Regions from separate parts of the Shewanella psychrophila genome, predicted to be linked through region 1. Evidence: predicted binding sites of a transcription regulator. Region 1 holds the regulator's gene; each other region holds the start of a gene.
What was found. Region 1 encodes sigma-54, which starts transcription at its own class of promoters, with help from an activator protein. Its sites were predicted from a motif close to GTTGGCACGNNNNTNGNNT; they were not measured.
Positions count from the first base shown of each region.

Region 2: the regulator sigma-54 is predicted to act here: its motif matches at 1,331-1,349, upstream of sps_RS18775 (FlgO family outer membrane protein).
Region 3: the regulator sigma-54 is predicted to act here: its motif matches at 2,487-2,505, upstream of flhA (flagellar biosynthesis protein FlhA).
Region 4: the regulator sigma-54 is predicted to act here: its motif matches at 1,411-1,429, upstream of sps_RS26140 (TorF family putative porin).

Region 1 covers NZ_CP014782.1:5,851,189-5,856,106, reverse strand. The annotation lists gene rapZ (RNase adapter RapZ) at 1-246, opposite strand, end outside; gene ptsN (PTS IIA-like nitrogen regulatory protein PtsN) at 243-686, opposite strand; gene hpf (ribosome hibernation promoting factor) at 689-976, opposite strand; gene sps_RS25625 (RNA polymerase factor sigma-54) at 1,195-2,673, opposite strand; gene lptB (LPS export ABC transporter ATP-binding protein) at 2,825-3,556, opposite strand; partial or broken gene lptA (lipopolysaccharide transport periplasmic protein LptA) at 3,661-4,203, opposite strand; gene lptC (LPS export ABC transporter periplasmic protein LptC) at 4,314-4,871, opposite strand; gene kdsC (3-deoxy-manno-octulosonate-8-phosphatase KdsC) at 4,868-4,918, opposite strand, start outside.
Region 2 covers NZ_CP014782.1:4,350,984-4,355,901, reverse strand. The annotation lists gene sps_RS18780 (flagellar assembly protein FlgT) at 1-961, opposite strand, end outside; gene sps_RS18775 (FlgO family outer membrane protein) at 1,485-2,114, shown strand; gene sps_RS18770 (LPP20 family lipoprotein) at 2,111-2,557, shown strand; gene sps_RS18765 (flagella synthesis protein FlgN) at 2,903-3,328, opposite strand; gene flgM (flagellar biosynthesis anti-sigma factor FlgM) at 3,336-3,656, opposite strand; gene flgA (flagellar basal body P-ring formation chaperone FlgA) at 3,741-4,445, opposite strand; gene sps_RS18750 (chemotaxis protein CheV) at 4,668-4,918, shown strand, end outside.
Region 3 covers NZ_CP014782.1:4,308,859-4,313,776, forward strand. The annotation lists gene flhF (flagellar biosynthesis protein FlhF) at 1-339, opposite strand, end outside; gene flhA (flagellar biosynthesis protein FlhA) at 351-2,450, opposite strand; gene flhB (flagellar biosynthesis protein FlhB) at 2,740-3,873, opposite strand; gene fliR (flagellar biosynthetic protein FliR) at 3,922-4,719, opposite strand; gene sps_RS28540 (hypothetical protein) at 4,725-4,918, opposite strand, start outside.
Region 4 covers NZ_CP014782.1:5,962,252-5,967,169, forward strand. The annotation lists gene sps_RS26130 (response regulator) at 1-715, shown strand, start outside; gene sps_RS26135 (HU family DNA-binding protein) at 976-1,248, shown strand; gene sps_RS26140 (TorF family putative porin) at 1,513-2,205, shown strand; gene sps_RS28650 (hypothetical protein) at 2,613-2,786, shown strand; gene sps_RS26145 (HlyD family secretion protein) at 3,029-3,970, shown strand; gene sps_RS26150 (ABC transporter ATP-binding protein) at 3,967-4,918, shown strand, end outside.

The sequences.
Region 1 (4,918 bases):
ACTGAGTAATTCTGTACCTTCTGGCAGGTTAGCAAGTTGCTTCTCCAGCTCTTTATCTTGCTCTGGCATATTACGCACGTCGACACTAATGGCAACGAGATCTGTACTGCCCTTGAGTTGTTCGAGCAAGGTATCCATCAGGGGGAGAGGAAGATTATCGACACAGTAGTAACCTAGATCTTCTAAGACCCTGAGTACGACAGATTTTCCCGAACCGGAACGACCGGATACCATCACCAATTTCATTGTGTTATTACCTGATAGAGTTCTGACTCATCTTGAGTTTTTCGTAACTGTTTCACTATAAGCTTGTTATTGAGTTTTTCGGCCATGGATGACAGAGTACTCAGGTGCTGCTCACATTGATCCGCAGGTACTAAAAGTGCAAATAGTATGTCCACAGGTTGTTTATCAATAGCGTCGAAGGAGATAGGCTCTTCACACTTGATTAATACCGCAACCGGCTGACTTATATTGCTTAGCCTACCATGAGGAATCGCAATACCATTACCTATACCTGTGCTTCCCATTTTCTCTCTCGCCAAAAGACTTTCAAAAATCTCTTGTGAGGATAGGGTTGGATACTGGACAGCGGCAAGATCGCTGATGAGTTCCAGTACCTTTTTCTTACTGCCCGGAGTGGCGCAAGTAGTACACTCCGGCTGCAGAATGGTGCTTAATTCCATTATTAATGCTTTGTTAGCTTCTCTTTGTGTTTAATAACCTGACGGTCGAGCTTATCAATCAGGGAGTCGATAGCGGCATACATGTCAGCATTCTCTGACATAGCGAAAACCTCACCACCAGCAAGGTGGAGTTTAGCTTCGGCTTTTTGCTGCATTTTCTGAACATTTAAAATAACGTGCACATTATTGATCTGATCGAAATGTCGTTCAAGCTTAGTGAACTTTTCTTCGACATAATGTCTTAGCGATTTAGTGATCTCTATATGGTGTCCAGTTAGGTTTATTTGCATAGAAATACTCCTCCAGTTTCCGATTGTTTCACTCTTAGGTTGATTTTAGGTAAATCTTTAGGGATTTAACTCACAACATAATTCCCTGTTATACCAGGAGTTGAGCCTAACTATTATCGACTACAGGCCGCTTCTGGTGATTAGCTCACAACATGAGAGCTAATCAGGTCAGTCACTAAACTAGAACTGTTAGTTAGGTATGACCTTATTTCCTTTTTCTACAAACTCTTACGTTGATTCGATGGTGGAATCAACATGGCTTCACGATACTTAGCTATGGTGCGTCTGGCGACCTTAATTCCCTGCTCCGCTAATAGCAAGGCCATCTTACTGTCGCTGAGTGGCTTCTGCTGGTTTTCGGCTGCGACCAATTTCTTTATGAAAGCACGAATAGCGGTAGATGAACACTCTCCGCCATCATCGGTCCCCACATGGCTGGAGAAAAAATATTTCAGCTCAAATATACCCCTAGGGGTGTGCATATATTTTTGTGTGGTGACCCGGGAAATGGTGGATTCATGCATCTCAACGGCTTCGGCTATATCGTTTAATACCATAGGTTTCATGGCTTCTTCACCATACTCGAAGAAGCCTTGCTGGAATTTAACGATACAGTTCGAGACTTTCAGTAAAGTGTCGTTGCGGCTCTCAAGGCTCTTAATAAACCACTTTGCCTCTTGTAGATGCCCTCGAATAAATTGACCATCAGCCTGATTTTTAGTGCTTTTAGCCATGGAAGCATAGTGTTGATTGACATTGATCTTCGGCATATTGTCTGGATTTAACTCAACTACCCAGCGACCTTTCTTCTTGGTCACAGTGACATCAGGGATGACATATTCATCTTTTCCTGGGGTAATTGCCAATCCGGGACGGGGATTAAGTGTCTGGATTAACTCAATGGCTTGTTTGAGATCATCTTCCTTGAGCTTGGTCTTACGCATTAACAGGCGGAAATCACGGCCGGCGATCAGATCCAGGTGGTCTTTTATAAGTAGCCTAGCGTTATCTATGTGTGGGGTTGTATCGGCATATTGTGCTAGCTGAATGATTAGGCATTCACTGAGGTCCCTTGCTGCAACTCCAATGGGATCGAAGTGCTGGATGCGCTTAAGTACGGCCTCTATTTCATCTTGCTCAATTTCAGGATCACCCATGGCTTCGAGGATGTCATCAACACTCTGAGTGAGATAGCCTCTCTCATCTATGGCGTCTATGATGGCCGTCGCTATGGCGAGATCGTTGTCTGAAAACGGTGTGAGATTTTTCTGCCATTCGAGATGTTCATACAAACCTTCGCTAGTCTCACCTTGGAAGGGCATATCGTCATCGCGCATTGCGCCGGAACTCGAATTGGGAGACGCCGTGTAGACTTCATCCCAGGTCGTGTCCATTGGGAGTTCTTCAGGCATTGAATCTTGGGTTAACGCCTCAGAGGTTTCAACCGCTGAACTGTCCAGTGGGCCATCGCTCTCTGCTGTGGCGCTAAAGTCATCTGTGTCAGTGGTCTTGTCTTCACCATTGACCGGGGGGTCGACTTGCTCTTCATCTAGTTCGAGAAGGGGGTTGGAGTCTAACGCTTGTTGGATTTCTTGTTGCAGTTCCAGCGACGATAGTTGCAATAGACGTATAGCCTGCTGCAGTTGTGGTGTCATGGTTAACTGCTGACCCATTTTAAGCTGGAGTGACGCTTTCATTTACCGCTATTCCCTTCATTGTAATTATAAAATGAGAAAGCCTGCTTTGACTTGTTTGGGGTTTCTCTGAGCCCCTAGACCTCAGGCTGAGTCAGCCGAGTGTCGATAATAGCTCATTTCTTGATGCGCTAAGAATGAGCCTCATGATTAACTATAGCTTGAATTGTTCACCTAAGTACACAGCTCGTACTTGCTGATTGTCTAAGATTTCGGCAGGTGTACCTTCAGCGATTAAATTTCCGTGGCTGACGATATAAGCACGTTCACAGACGTCTAAGGTTTCACGCACATTATGGTCGGTGATCAGTACACCTAAGCCGCGACTTTTAAGCTGCAGGATAATTTTTTTAATGTCGATAACTGAGATCGGATCCACACCTGCGAAGGGCTCATCTAGGAGAATAAACTTAGGATTAGCGGCTAAGGCCCTGGCTATCTCGACGCGTCGGCGTTCACCACCTGAGAGCGCCATGCCTTGGCTGTCTCGGATGTGGGTAATATTAAATTCTTCCAGAAGATTCTCGAGTTGTTCCTCTCGGGCATTGTTATCTATGTCTGAACGAGTCTGCAGGACAGCCATAATGTTATCTCGAACCGATAACTTTCTAAATATGCTCGCTTCTTGAGGAAGATAGCCAATGCCCTTTCTTGCCCTCAAGTGCATTGGATCTAAGGTCAAATCGTCATCATCGATCAAGATCCTACCCTTATCACTTTGCACTAAGCCTACAACCATGTAGAAAGTAGTCGTTTTTCCCGCACCATTTGGGCCTAAAAGACCGACGATCTGCCCAGTTTCCACTGTGATGCTGACATCTTGGACCACGGCTCTATTTTTATAACTCTTGGCAAGATTGACTGCCTTTAGCGTCATCTGGCTCATTGTTTTTCCTGCTCGATGATAGGTAGCTGAGTTGGAATTACGTCAGTATTTTCTTCTTGCCCCTTGGCTTGAATGTTATCTTCATCTTGCTTGATTTCAGGTAGTTGAGTCGGCAGTGGCTCAGTGGCGGGTTCTTTCGCCTTATCTTGACTAGTATCCTGATAGTTTTCCGGTTGAATAATGGTGATGACCCTATCCTTGCCTGTACTTTCTGCTATCAACTGCTGCTCAGCTATGTTGTAGCGAATCATATTACCTGTCACTCGGCTACCATCTTGCTCTAGCATGGCATTGCCTACCAAGGTTAAAGTTCTGCTCGATAGCTCGTATCTAATTTCTTTGGCACTGGCAGAAGCTGGACGTCCATCTTCCATTATCTGGGTGTAAGTCGCAGGCTCACCTATGGCGACAAGTGTTTTTCCGCCGCCATCTTCTTTAGAGGAGGCTCTGAGTTCGTCGGCCAAGATCTTGATCGATCCTTGCGTGACTTCCACTGGACCATGAAAGATCATCTGATTATTTTTAATATCGGCTTCTTGACTCGAGGCCGAGATCTTAACTTCTTGCATGAGATCATCTTGCTTTGTAACGCCACTAAAACTTGTGATACACAGTAGCGCTGCGATGATTAAGTTATGTTTGTTCATATCGTCCTTCAAATGTCTTACTTGTCTTATGCACAACGCATATCGAGCGTTGGAATTGTTAGTCTGGGTCTGTTTTTCTAAAATATGGCCTTGGGCTAGTACAAAACAGGCTAATTGACCTCGTATATGCCTTTAACCTTACTCAATAATTGTACTTTTTGAGCATTAAGATCACCGAACAAACCTACGCCCTGGATAAGAAAATCATCTCCTGTGATGTAGACTTCACGATCTGAGGTCATGATCATGGTATGGAGATCTAGCTCCAGATAACTGGTTTTCATGGTTTGGATCGGTTCTTCTGGGCTTATTGAATCGATAATAACATTGTTCTCGAGAACGACTTTACCTGATTTCTTATTGAGTGTTCCCATTGTCGATTGAAGGCGCCATTTTGCTTGACCTCCGTCGGGATAAACCAGGTATATGGGCTGAGTGAAATAGGTCATGTTGGCCTCATCAAAGTGCTCCATATGGGTTGCTGTGACTCGGCTGTTGACTAATCCTTGCTTATTATATTCGACACTGCGTAGGTTATCGGCAATATAATCTGGTCTTAAGCTGACATCGATAGCCACCTCTTCATCGCTCTTCTTGGATTGTACTTGCCAATACAGCAACAAGGCCGTTCCGAAGAAAGCTATGATGGCCAGAGTCACTCTATTCATATACTCATACCCTGAGCGGTATCGAATTTCTCTTGGCTGAGGAGTAG
Region 2 (4,918 bases), 1.5 Mb from region 1:
CGTGGCGGCGGCCTAGGTTTAAAATGACTCTGTCATGCTGTCTAGCGACGACTTGTCCTAATACTGGGCGGCAACTTAATGCGCTATCTATGTCTTCTACGACATTGGTTAAGACCTTATCGATGCTTTTTCCATAGGCTGAAGCCCAGAACCTTTGATGATTCGAGGGGACAGTTTCTTGTCGTTCAAACTCCCAGGGAGAGGAGCTGGTATATGAATCGCTCCATATCTGTTCTCCACTTATGCCATGGTATAGGGATAGCCTGATCCGAAATTGGCGAATGGGATCACTGTGCCACAGGCCCAACATTTGGCTTTCGGCAGGATCGGTCGATATATCGATAATTTCAGGCAGGAGTACATATTGACTATCGGTTATTTCGCTGAGCCAACTGGGAAGACGATAGCCTCGTATGTCGACAAGTTCTTGTTCAACATCTAAACGCTCGTTGGCGTGAATATGAACAAAACTGGTCAGTGACTGGGCTTCCAGTGCATCACCGAGTCTTTGGGACAGGTCTTTCTCAAATAATCCGATGTTGCCGTAGCGTAATTGAGCCCTGTCCTGGATCAAAAACTGAGGAACCAGTATTGCGGCTTTTAGCTGTTGGCTGTCACATTGTGAGCCTTGGGACTCCATGACATCGACACGTAGTGTGACAGTGAGCTTTTCGCCTTCAACGAGTTCGTTGATTAACTCAACTCTGCTGGCCTGGGCCTGATTAACGAGCGAAAAGCTGTCTTGAACCAGTTGTCCGTTAAGGACTTTTTGGCTACTGGTGAAATTCGCGCCATTCTTGAGTGTGGCATAGGTCAATGCCTGCTCTAATGCATCTTCTCTGGCTTTGCTTATGTTCCCGTCGACAATATTTGCCTGACCTTTGACTACAACCCATGCAGCTTCGGCACTTGAGGTAAAAGCGATTAAACCAATCCAAATTATTACAGCGATAATTTTCATGTAAGATGTCCACTTCTAAATCTATGATGCGTTTTTAAGCACACTACGGACTTCAATAACGTGCTTCAATATTGAGGCTTAGGAATTGAGATTTTATATGATTAGTGCCGAATTTCTGACACCTAATCGACTCAACCTGCCTATTTTCAGACTTATAGTGACGATAACTAACTATATTCAGCTATATCAAGCTATACCAAAGTAGAGCAGCAATTAACATGCCATCAGTCGATTAAGAACCTGTGCTCGGCTGGTGTTGTTTATATCTTGTCCAGTGAGCAATATCTTAGCTTAAGCTTTGTAATCTTGAGCCGATAAACACCTATTAAGCAAAACAAATATCTACTCGTATTTTCTATTTTAGACCAAGCTGGCTTAAGATTTGCTTTAAACTTTATCAGAGATCATCGATCGCCCCGAACAGTTTTATGGCACATAAGTTAACGCTGTGTCGGCTGACTAGGGAGATCACAGCTTTGGAAAGTCAGAAAATTGAGATTGAGTGTTTATCCAGGAATTAAATATGCGTAAAGCACTAGTGTTTACTGCAGCGTTACTCTTGAGTGCGTGTGCGAATAGCGGTGAAGGGCAGGCAAAATATAACCTGAGTCAGGGCAATCAATTGCCGTCAACATCGGCAATCAACCATTTGTCTGAGCAGATAGTCAGTGAGCTTGTTGAGCAAAATGATGAGCTAGGGAGCGATCAACCTCTGTTGGTGGCCACTCCTGTGTTGTTAGACTCGTTTAATGAGACAAATGCAGTAGGGCTACAGTTACAACAAGGTTTAATTGCTGCCTTACATGCGCGCGAGTTTAACTTAGTTGATATTAACGTTGGTGACAACATCAGGGTGACTCCTCAAGGGGACTTCCTATTGACTCGTGATTGGAAGCAATTACCTTCAGGGATTGCCGTTGAACATGTCGTTGTATCGACTCTGAGCATGAATACTACCGGGCTGGTGGTTAATTCCAGAATAGTTAACATTACTAATAATCGTGTAGTTTCTGCATCACAGGGAGCGTTTAATATCAACGAATTGCCTGGATACCTGAAAGCATCCGAGAAAATCACTTCAAAAGATGGTCTGTTATATCGAGATCCCGTTGGAGGATTGCAGCAAGTTCAAGTTATAGGTGGTGCACAATGAAAAAATGGATAATCCTATCTTTACTGTTTATCTCAGGCTGTGCGTCACAGGATAGATACATTGAGTGGGAAACTCAGGCCCCTGATAGCTTTCCAAATCTAACGGCAATAGGCTATGCGCCATTAGATACCCAGCCTGCAGAGACTCAAGCACAAAAAGTGGTGATGGCAATGCAAGCTTCGAAAATTGCCGCATACAGAGAATTAGCCGAACAAGTCTATGGCCAGCAGTTGTCAGCAACGAGCAATGTAAACGATTGGATGTTATCAAGCGATAGCATTCAAGCATCGGTATCTGGTGTGATACGTGGCGCTAAGGTGGTAAAGAGTTACCCTGCCGGCGAGCACTATGTGACTGAGCTCGAGTTAGATTTTTCTGTAGTATGGGCTTTGTATCAGCAGCAAAATAGACCGCAAAAGATAAAAGAGATCACTTACTTTTAAGCTTTCCCATTGGTCACAAGACAGAAGATAAGTAGGTTTTCTGTTTTTGACTCTTTTATCTATTCTCCAAGAGCCTTTTACTTTTCCCCGACTTCGTTCATGACTTTCTAGCTTCCTAGCTCGTTTATGGCTTTTCAGACAATGCATCTCCAGTGAATTCACTCTTTGACGAACAGTGTCCTTCTTGATGATACTACTGTTTAGGGGGGCTGTGTGTGGGAGTGACAGCTACATCCTCGCCATTGGCTGTTGCATTTTACTGGCTATTGATTGAGATGAGTTTTGCCGTTGGAGTGGCTTATTAGCGTTAGAGGGGAACGATGACTGAGGGTCTCAGGTGGAACGTTAAGCTTGTATATCATTCCCCAAGGTAGATGTTGACGAGGTCTTACCTTTGTCATTATAAGTCAAGCTCGCTGAGTTTCGGCTAACTTGCAGTGCCTGAGAGAAGCGATTCATACTTGCGATATGAAGCTCTATAAGGCTGGAGTTTTCACTATTCAGTTGCTTACATTCATCCAGCAGGGTTTTGACCGATGTCACTCGAGCTGATAAGTGTACATCGCTGGTAAGTAAGGCTTTATCAGCATGTAGGGATAAAGCTTCATCTTTGCTTTTTAGCTCATCGAGTAATCCTGCCTTGGCGTTCGCCAACGAAAGTAGAAGATCTGCATCTTGATTGATCAGCGCAGCTTTCTCATCTTTGATGATTACTTTTAGCTTATTAAGTAGCTCGAACTGAAGTTCGATGATGTCGTTTATCTGGCTCATAATGTTACTAGCTCATTCCCTTTAGATCATTTTCAAACTGAGCGATGTTAGTCGCCAGTTTTTCAGGATCAATTTTATAGCGACCTTCTGCGATTGCCAGTTTTATTTCTTGAACTTTTTGTTCATTAATTTCCGGAATATCTGTCATTTTGGCTTGAGTACTTTGTAGTTTTTGAGCCTGAGCAGTCAAAGAGACGGAGTCACTCTTAGGTGGTGTGCTCAAAGAGTTGACGGAATCATCATTGGTTTTTTCACTGCTTTTATGTGCAGGAGACTTTCCAATGTGAGTGTTTACTGCAGTGTTTACTTGCTTCATTTCAATAGCCATATTTGGCTCCAACAATTAAAAAATAAAAGAACATAATGGTATATCGGCAGTGATATCCTGAGCTTTAATTAAATTTAAGCAAAATTACATTCTGACCTCTACTTTGCCTACATCTATGACTCTTGCATCTACACGTTTATTTGAATAGGTGTTCTTAATACGAATTCTATCACCTAAATTACCATCCTGCAGCGCTTCTCCGACGGTTTTTATCTCAAAATTATCTGTGCGGGCAAAAATGGAGACTGAATCTCCTTTGCAGACGAAACAAAGGTTATTACTGAATATAGGTTGGTCGGGCGCCATTCTTCTTTTTACTCTGGTACCAACAACCTCGTCCAGAGTATTGAATTGCTGGCCCCGCAAAAGAGTTTGCTCTACATACTTGACGACAATGTCGCCTTTAGCAATTAAATCCCCTGGACCCAACGTTGCTCTGGCAACAACAACCGGGTAAAGAATGTCGACTCTTACGGAGATGAATATTTGCCAAGGGTATTGAAGTTGTGGACTTTTACAGGTTATTTTTACCGTGTTGTTGCGTTTAATCGCTCTGTTACTGGCCAATTCCGCTGTTATCGGTGGGAAACATGAGGGTGGCTTAAGTCGTGTGTCCAGACTTTGTGGGGTAATGTTTACTCTTGCATGTGATGCGACATCTATTTTTTTTTCGACTGCCCCTATCGCTAATTGGGATATGGCCGATAAAGAGGGCACACTCGCAGCTTGTGTGCTTAAAGCGTGATTTGACAAGAATATCAAAGAAAAGAGGACATATTTTACTTTCATAATGAATAGACTAGCTTGATGAGCTAGATTACACCTATACTTTCTTAGTGACCGAAAAATTCGCCTTTCTCAAAAATAAATTTAAGGCGCCATAAACTTGACTATAAAGGGTCAAGTTGTGAGATATTTAACACTTATAAGTAAGTAAGCAATTAGTATGCCTAGTACTCGTAAAGTTATGAGTATTTGGTGACATTTAAAAGACGACAAGGCAAGCGGATTATGTCAAGTATTCTTGAGTCAGTGAATAAACGAACACAGTTAGTCGGTCAGAACCGTTTAGAGTTATTGTTATTTAAACTTAATGGTCGTCAAAGATACGGCATCAATGTTTTTAAAGTGAAAGAGGTACTGCAATGTCCTCCTCTTACCAGCCTTCCTAAGTTAAACTCTTTTGTGAAAGGGGTCGCCCATATTCGTGGTCAAACGATTTCAGTCATCGATTTGAGTGCAGCGACAGGGGGGAGACCAGT
Region 3 (4,918 bases), 1.5 Mb from region 1:
CTGAGAAACTTGCTGCTCAACCCGACTCTGTTGCCGCTCTAGCAATGCCTGTAGCGAATCGGCCGCAGGCGCCGGCTTGGCTCTGGCTTCAGAGCGAACAGGTCGCTTTAGCCCCAGCGAGATTTTCTCTTCAGCCAAATCCATGAAAGTGGGAGCCGAAGCCGGCTTTTCTGCCATTAGGGCCTTTGGTTTCGGCTCATCGTAATCCACGGCTGCGACGATCTCTATCCCACCAGTGACCTTTTTGTTCGACATAATCACGGCATCTGATCCTAAGGTATCTTTAACCTGAGCCAATGCCGTACGCATATCTTTTGCTAAGAAACGTTTAATTTTCACTTATATGCCCTCTACTGACCCACAGCAGAAACAATTCTGATTTGCTTCTCATCGGGAACTTCCTGATAGGAAATCACCCTTAGGTTAGGAATCGTGTGCTTTACAAATCGAGAGAGAGTCGAACGTAACATGCCCGATGTGAGTAATATAGCAGGTTGCCCCACCATCTCTTGCCTTTGTGATGCATCTTCTAAAGATTTTTGCATCCGCTCAGCCAAGCTAGGTTCGATGTTTGGCCCCTCTCCTCCCGTCGCTTGCATTGATTGATGCAACATTTGTTCCAACTCTGGCGCCAAAGTAATGACGGGGATCTCGGTTTCGGGTCCGCTGATTTCTTGGATTATCATTCGTTTTAGAGAGATACGAACCGCAGCAGTCAATACTTCGGTGTCGGCACTCTTGGGACCATATTCAAGCAATGTCTGTACTATTGTCTTAAGATCGCGAATCGAAACACCTTCGTTGAGCAAGTTTTGCATGACTTTGACAACGGTGCCCAAGGACATAACATCCGGTATAAAACCATCGACTAACTTAGGCGAATGTTTACCTAGCATATCCATAAGCTGCTGAACTTCCTCGTAACCGAGAAGCTTAGCCGCATTATTGGTCAATAGCTGACTCAAGTGAGTGGCCACTACCGTTGCAGCATCGACCACGGTATAACCTAAGGTTTGCGCATGCTCTCTCATCTCTGGAGCTATCCAAACCGCTTCTAAGCCAAAGGCTGGGTCTTTCGTCTCTATGCCATCGAGTTTGCCGTATACCTGGCCCGGATTGATGGCCAGTTCACAATCATGTCTTATCTCGGCTTCACCGGATGCCACTCCCATCAAGGAGATGCGATAGGTATTTGGAGAGAGATCTAAGTTGTCACGAATATGTACAGCTGGCACCAGAAAACCAAGCTCTTGGGAAAGCTTTGTACGCACCCCCTTTATCCTGCCAAGCAACTCGCCGCCCTGGCCTTTATCGACCAAAGGAATAAGCCGATATCCTACTTCTAACCCTATGGTATCTACATGCTGAACATCATCCCAGCTAAGCTCCTTAGGTTTGGCGGCTCCCTTATCTGCAGCAGGTTTTTTCGCAAGCTCCAGGGATTCCTCACGCTCCTTCGTTTGTTTTCTATATAAGAAATAAGCCACTGTGCCTACGACTAATGCCAATGAAATGAAGGCAAAGTGTGGCATGCCAGGGACAATCCCCATGATAAATAAGACACCAGCTGCGATGGCTATTGACTTAGGATTGTCAAGCATTTGAGACATCATCATCTGTCCCATATCACCGGACTCGTTTTGACGAGTCACCATCAATGCTGCAGCAATCGAGAGTAAAAGACCCGGGATCTGAGCGACCAGTCCATCACCTATGGTTAACAGAGTATAGATTTCGACGGCAGAGGAAAAATCCAGTCCATGCTGCACCATACCGATAACGAATCCGCCCAGAATATTAATCACCATGATCATGATCCCAGCAATTGCATCGCCTTTAACAAATTTAGATGCACCATCCATTGCCCCGTAAAAATCGGCTTCCTTGGTGACCTCGGCGCGTCTATCTCTCGCTTGATCTTGGTTTAATACTCCGGCATTCAAATCCGCATCGATAGCCATTTGCTTACCAGGCATGGCATCCAAGGTAAAGCGAGCACTAACTTCTGATATACGACCAGCACCTTTAGTCACTACGGCGAAGTTAATGATAATAAGGATTAAAAACACTACCAGACCGACGGCATAATTACCGCCAATCACAACAGATCCAAAAGACTCGATCACTTTACCGGCGGCATCACCGCCGTTATGGCCCTCAAGCAAAACCACTCGAGTCGATGCAACATTCAGGGCTAGGCGCAATAAAGTCGCAATGAGCAATACGCTGGGGAAAGCGGCAAAATCTAATGGTCTATCGGTATAGATAGCCACAAGCAGCACGACTAAGGCCAAGGCTATGTTAAATGAGAACAGTATATCCAGCAGGAATGGCGGCATAGGCAATACAATCATGCCTAACGCAGCGAGAACAAACAAAGGTGTTCCTATGCCTTTAAAACTCGAAGGTTTTACTTGTTTCAGTTGACCGAGTCTTGCTCTAACATCCATTCAAAAAATCCAAACTTTTGACATCTAGCTCTAGTAAAGCAATTTTTGAGCCAAGTAGTGGAAATAATTTCCGTCATAAATAACTAGGTTATCAATATGGTTTTATTTTTATAAGTCAGCACTATACCGTTAGACTGACGTTAAATGAATGCTTCATGATTTAACTGAATAAATTTACAGCAAAAATAGATTATAATAGTCACATCGGCTCAATTTTACCGATAAAATCGACTCAGGGACTTGAGCTGAACTCAGCAGACTAAGTACTGTGCCAAAATACTCGACAAGCTTAATACTTTAAATCCTCCGGTATGGGCTGTTTAACAGGAATAGCCGTAGGTCTTCGGCCTCCATGTTGCTGATATTGACGTAACTGAAATACATAAGCTAATACTTGAGCAACGGCAGTAAATAGTCCCTCAGGGATCTCTTGATCTATTTTGGTTGTATGATAGATAGCTCTAGCTAAAGGGGGCGCTGAGATAATGGCGATGTCATGTGCTCTTGCAATTTCTCTAATCTTAAAAGCAACTTCATCAACACCTTTTGCCAGCACATAGGGCGCCGTCGACTTCATAGCATCGTATTTCACCGCTACAGCATAGTGCTCTGGATTAACAACGATAACATCGGCACTGGGGACTTCTGACATCATGCGTTTCTGAGCTAACTCCCTTTGCATCTGTCTTATGCGACCTTTGACCTCAGGCTTACCCTCGGTGTCCTTATATTCATCTTTTACTTCCTGCTTAGTCATCTTGAGTTGTTTATTGTGATTCCAAACCTGGAATGGGACATCAATAATCACGATGAGTAATGTTGACGAGCACAGCAAGATGAACATCCAGACTAATAGGTCAAGCGCACGGTATACATTCCCAGGAAGATGATCCCGAGATAAAGCCAAAATTTCATTAAAAAAGAAGCTCAAAAGAAAATATGCGGATAATGCGACAACCAAAAATTTGGCAATACCTTTGGTTAATTCCACAATGGCCTGTACGCCAAACATTCTTTTAAACCCTTTCATAGGATTCATTTTCTCGGTTTTCGGCATAAATGCCTTGGTAGAGAAGCTGATCCCGCCTAAGACGATATTGCCGATAAAGGCCACTAAAGCGATGACTAACATCAGGCTAGCCATGGGAAAGGCCAGCTCTCGTCCTATCATGCTCCAAACCAAGAGCATCTGATTTGTGTCGAATACTTGCTCCCTGTCCATAGTGAACATGGTAGTCATTATGGTGACTAAACTAGCGGCAATACTTGGGCCGACCATAGCAAAGCCAACCGCTGCCGACACTAAAACAGCTGATGTTCCCAGTTCTTTAGAGCGGGCAACCTGACCTTTCTCCCGTGCTTGTTCTAATCGCCTAGGGGTAGCCTCTTCGGTTTTTTCCTGGCTACTGTCATTTTCAGCCATGAACTAGCACTCCCTTAGGTCAGCTCTGCAAGCGCTTAAGCTGAGACATCAAAATGTTCCATCAGTATTACACTGAAGCTTCACGAGATCACATAGCAACAACTGAGCTGACGTCCACACTTCACCAAAGTGCTCCATTATCGGAGTCAAGGTTAGCCACAAGATCACTAAACCACTGACCATGGTCACAGGAAAGCCTATGGCAAAAATATTCAGTTGGGGTGAAGCTCGAGTCATGACACCGAATGACAGGTTTATCAGCAATAGCGCAACGATAGGCGTGATGGACATGGTCAATGCCGCGCCAAACATATACCCCCCCCACTCAGCCAACATTCTATAACTTGTGATACTCAGACCTTGATCCGAAACGGGAATCGTCTCAAAGCTCATCACTAGCATACGTATCATGACCAAATGACCATCGACAGCGAGAAAGATCATGGTGGTTAACAGCAAAAATAAGTTACCGATCACTGGAGTTTGTTGACCGGAAGATGGATCTACCATAGAGGCAAAACCTAAACTGGTCTGCATACCTATGATTTGGCCTGTGAGAACAAAGGTTTGCATCACAAGCAAAGTAACGAATCCCATAGCGATGCCAATCAGAAGCTGTTGCAAAGTGATAAAAATCGCAGACGCCGCAAATAGTTCTACATTCTCCACAGGGGGTAAAACTGGCGCGATGGCAAAAGTTATCGCCATCGATAACAAGGCTCTGACTCTGACAGGTGTGGTATTAGCCCCGAACACGGCCATCACCATAAACATACTAGACACCCTGAACAGAGGCCACATGTAAGAGGCTATCGTGTCCATGAGGGTCGCCATTAGAATATCCATCTGGGCTAACCTACTGGAGTCATCAAGTTAATCACTCGAGTCATATTAATCACCCGAGTCAAGTTAATCACTCGAGTCATATTAATCACTCGAGTCATATTAATCACCCGAGTCATATTAATCACTCGAATCATATTAATCACCCGAATCAAGTTAATCACTCGGATCAAATTAATCACTCGAGTCATATTAATCACCC
Region 4 (4,918 bases), 110 kb from region 1:
GAATCAGGAAGGCATTAATAACATTCAGACCGCCAAGAGCTTAGATGAAGCCCTCACCATCATATACAGACATCATCCGGATCTTGTTGCCAGTGCCATGCACTTCGAAGACGGTACGGCATTAGATCTGCTCAAGCAGCTCAAAGACAATGACAAATATCAAGATATACAGTTTATGTTGGTCTCCAGCGAATGTCGTCGTGAACATCTGGAGGCTTATCGCCAATCCGGTGTAGTATCGATATTACCAAAACCCTTCTCTTCGGAGCATTTAGGTAAGGCACTAAACGCCACCATAGATCTACTTAGTAATGATGAACTAGATCTCAACCATTTTGATGTACACAACCTTAGGGTACTGCTCGTAGACGACAGCATGATGGCGAGAAATATTATTAAGCGCACTATAAGCAATTTAGGTCTTAGGTTAATCACCGAGGCTAGCGATGGTGCCGAAGCGATTGAACTCATGAAATCGAGTATGTTTGATCTGGTGATCACTGATTATAATATGCCAAGTGTAGACGGACTTGCCCTCACTCAGTTTATTCGTAATGACAGCGAACAATCCCATATCCCTATCTTAATGGTGTCATCAGAAGCGAACGAAACACATCTGAGTAACGTGTCTCAGGCAGGGGTCAATGCTCTTTGTGACAAACCCTTCGAACCTCAACTGGTTAAGCAACTTCTGTATCAATTACTTGATGAGTAATACCCTTTCAACTAAAAAAAGCTCAGTGTGGTGAGGAAAGCATGGACTTAATAACTGGTCCACCACTAGACTAAATGCTCGATGATTCGTCAAACAAGCACTTTTTGATGATTATTTACTCAAAAATTGACCTAAAACGCCATTTCAGGTCGCTAAAAGCCTTTAAAAATGGCTAATCTTATGGCATGTTACATAGAGCAATTACTAAGTACCTAATGTGGTTAGCTTAATTAAATCTACGGAAAGAAGAGACGATTCAAATGAATAAGACTGAACTTGTTGCAAAAATAGCTGAAAATGCGGATCTGACTAAAGCAGAAGCTGCACGCGCACTAAAATCTTTTGAAGAGACAATCACTGAAACTCTCAAGGGTGGTGACAAAATCTCTATCGTTGGCTTTGGTTCTTTTGAAACTACTAATCGAGCTGCACGTACTGGCCGCAATCCACAAACGGGCAAAGAAATCCAGATCCCAGCTGCGACTGTACCGAAATTTAAAGCCGGTAAGACTCTGAAAGATAGCGTTAATTAATAACGTTTTTCTGTTTAAAGAAACCTCCTACCTGGAGGTTTTTTTATGCCTAATTTTCGACTATATGCACGATAAAAGTGCACACTTGCTCTAAAATCATCCAAACCATTTCAAAAAACCACTAAAAATCTAGTTAACCCCTTTAAATTCAGATGGTTAAACAATGGCACAATACTGGCTATGTTTCGGTGGCATCCACTGCTTAATAAATATATAGCAATTCAACTGCAGGGATGAGCATGCTAACCATCAAAGGGAATGAACATGAAACAAGCAATAATATCTGGCTCTATTTTAGCTTCGGCCACCCTGCTCAGCTTCTCGGCAAGTGCAGCCGTTTCAGGGAACATCGGTGCGACCTCAAACTACCTATGGAGAGGTGTGACTCAGACTCAAGATGCTGTTGCCGTCCAGGGAGGACTAGATTACGTACATGATAGCGGACTCTATCTTGGTACTTGGGCATCAAATGTCGATTTCGGTGACGACACCAGTTACGAACTCGATTTTTATGCCGGCTATGCAGGATTAATAGGCGAAGACTTTGGCTATGATGTCGGTTATCTCTATTACGCCTATCCAGACAGCGACTCCAATGTCGATTTTGGTGAGCTCAGCGCCGCAATTAGCTGGAAATGGTTCAGCTTAAGCTACTCACATGTCGTCAATACTGGCAGCGATGTGGCCAGTGAGCCATTGGACAATACAGATATGGGCTATATAGACGCCGGAGTCAGCTTTCCCCTATCAGAAACCCTATCCATATCGGCACACTATGGCTACTCCAGCGGTGATGTTGTCACCGCTTGGTTCGACACCAGCAATTATGCCGATTACTCGGTCTCACTCAATAAAGAGACAGATTTTGGCGATATTTCATTTATGGTGAGCAATACAGATCTCGAAGGTGATGATCCTAAAATTGCACTTGCATATAGCTACAGCTTCGGTTTGTAATGTTTACAGATGATCTTTGGCAACACTATTAAGTTAGCGTTTGCTAAAATTGTGATCTAAGCCCAGTGGAGTTATCGCTGCCATGGCGATAACTCTCATAAACAAACATAATAATCGTATAAAAAACAGCATCCAATCGTAAAACAATCTCGAATAGAATCTACATAAATCCTTTTTTTGGCTTCTGTAAATAATGTTAAATCGATCCCACTGTTGCTTTCAATAGCCTGATATCTTTCTTATCAGCGCTTACTAATATGAAGCTATAAATTTGCCAACTCAACAGAGTTAACACCCTAATCTACAGTGCTTTTTACAAACAAAGTTCCTGACATATTGTCAGTCTCATTTTCTACTTTATGGCCATATTACCTAGCCATGAGTATTGCATAATTAAGGAGTTCGTTATGGCTCAGATTATTAAACTTGTGCCCAACGATACAGAGATAGAAGCCTTCACCGCACCAAGAAATCCTAAAGCAGCAGATGACCTGCAGCACAGACGCGAAGTCAAAAAACGTTTAGAAGAGTTACTCGCCAAAGCGGAACTTAAACGCGCCATGGGCGGCGACTTTTATTAATACAAATTTAATTAAATTGATGATCAATTTAGAACTATCTCAGGGCTTTTAATTCAGGCATGTTGTTGAGGTTTTAAGACAATGCAACACAGAAGTAGAAGTCCTCATTTGAGTATTCCTAACCAATAACGTCACTTATCCCCCTCTTTTTGCAACTTATTTAATAAAGCGATTGATCTCTATTTCTGTGCATTCCATTATGGCTAAATAAACAGCTAAGCTCTAGTCAAGGAATAGAACAGATGAAGCAAATCCTGTTAATCACTATGCTCGCACTATTAACCGCCTGTCAGGGAGACATGCCCAATCAGGCATTAGGCACCTTAGAGCGGGATCGCGTACTCCTTCGAGCTACGGCCAGTGAGATTATTACCTCATTGCCCCAGACCGAAGGCAGCTTAGTGCAAAAAGGCGAGCTACTGGTTCAATTCGATACCCGCAAGCAAGAAGCAAGAGTCGCCATTGCCAAAGCTGAGGTCAATAAGGCACAGGCCTATCTTTTGCGTTTAACCAACGGCGAACGGCCCGAAGATATCGCCACCGCACAAGCCAATGTGGCTCGTACTAAAGCAGCATTACTTGAAGCCGATCAGAACTTGAAACGCACATCCAGCCTCTTGAAACAAAACCTCGCGAGTCAGGCGACCCAGGACAGGGCGAAAGCCGGCAGAGATCAGGCTCGAGCCGAATTAACAGCCGCACAAGAAAATCTTAGCAAGCTCATTGCTGGAGTACGAGAAGAAGATATTAACCAAGGAAGAGCGGCGCTGGATGCCGAGGTTGCCAGCTTGTCGCTGGAACAGCAGACATTAAATGATCTAAGCGTGATAGCCACCCGTAGCGGACGACTGGACAGCTTACCCTTTAATCTCGGTGAGCGTGTGCCACCAAATGCCGTCATAGTCGCGATTCAAGCCGACAATGCTCCCTATGCGCGCGTCTATATACCCGAGCCTTATATGGCCAAGCTCACCATAGGTCAAAAGCTTAATGTACGGGTAGACGGCTTAGACAAGGCCTTGATAGGTACTTTACGTCGTTTGAGCAAGGAGCCAGCATTTACCCCTTACTATGCACTCAACCAAGAAGACAGGGCTCGCCTGGTATACCTTGCCGAAATAGACCTAGGGCCAGAGGCCGATAATTTGCCTACCGGCATCCCCTCTCAGGTGGATCTGCCATGATAAGCGACACTGACGATCAAGAACTCGCCATCAATGCCAGCGAACTAAGCAAGAATTTTGGTGAGCTCGCTGCGGTATCGGATCTCAACCTTAAGGTTCCTAAAGGCCAAATCTATGGTTTTCTTGGGCCCAATGGTTGTGGTAAATCCACTACCATACGTATGTTAACCGGGCTACTAACCCCAACTAGCGGCGAGATTAGCGTACTAGGCATGTCTATCCCTAAGCAGGCAGAAGCACTCAGGCTACGTATAGGTTATATGACACAGAAGTTCTCGCTTTATGACGATCTCACGGTCAAAGAAAATCTGGAGTTTATTGCGCAGATCTACTGCTTATCCCCCAATGATAGTAAGCGAAAAATAGAAAAACTCATCTCCACCTACCAACTAACGAAGCTGGCTAAGCAGTTTGCCGGCACCTTAAGTGGCGGTCAGAAACAGCGGCTTTCCCTTGCCTGCGCCTGCCTCAATGATCCGGAACTGCTGTTTCTGGATGAACCGACTTCGGCCGTAGATCCACAGAGTCGGCGAAATTTTTGGGAGCAACTGTTCGATCTTTCCGAAGCAGGCACCAGCATCTTAGTGACCACTCACTATATGGATGAAGCAGAACGTTGCCATGGTCTCGCCATCATGGAAAATGGATTTATTCGCGCCGACGCCAGTCCAAAGTCTTTGATGGAGAATATGGGGGCTAACGTGCTCGAGCTCACTCACCCTAATCTGAGACGAGTAAAAGATGAGTTACTCAAATTTAGCGAAGTAAGATCGGCGGCCCAAGTAGGGGCGCGCTTACGAGTCTTAATCGATAACAAGGTAAATCAACCCAATATCTGGTTAAAACAGGCCCTGCCCTCATTAGAACAATCGGAAATATACATAACTCCCCCTAATCTCGAAGATGTCTTCGTGACGGTTACAGAGCAGCCTTCAGCTATGGAGGAGA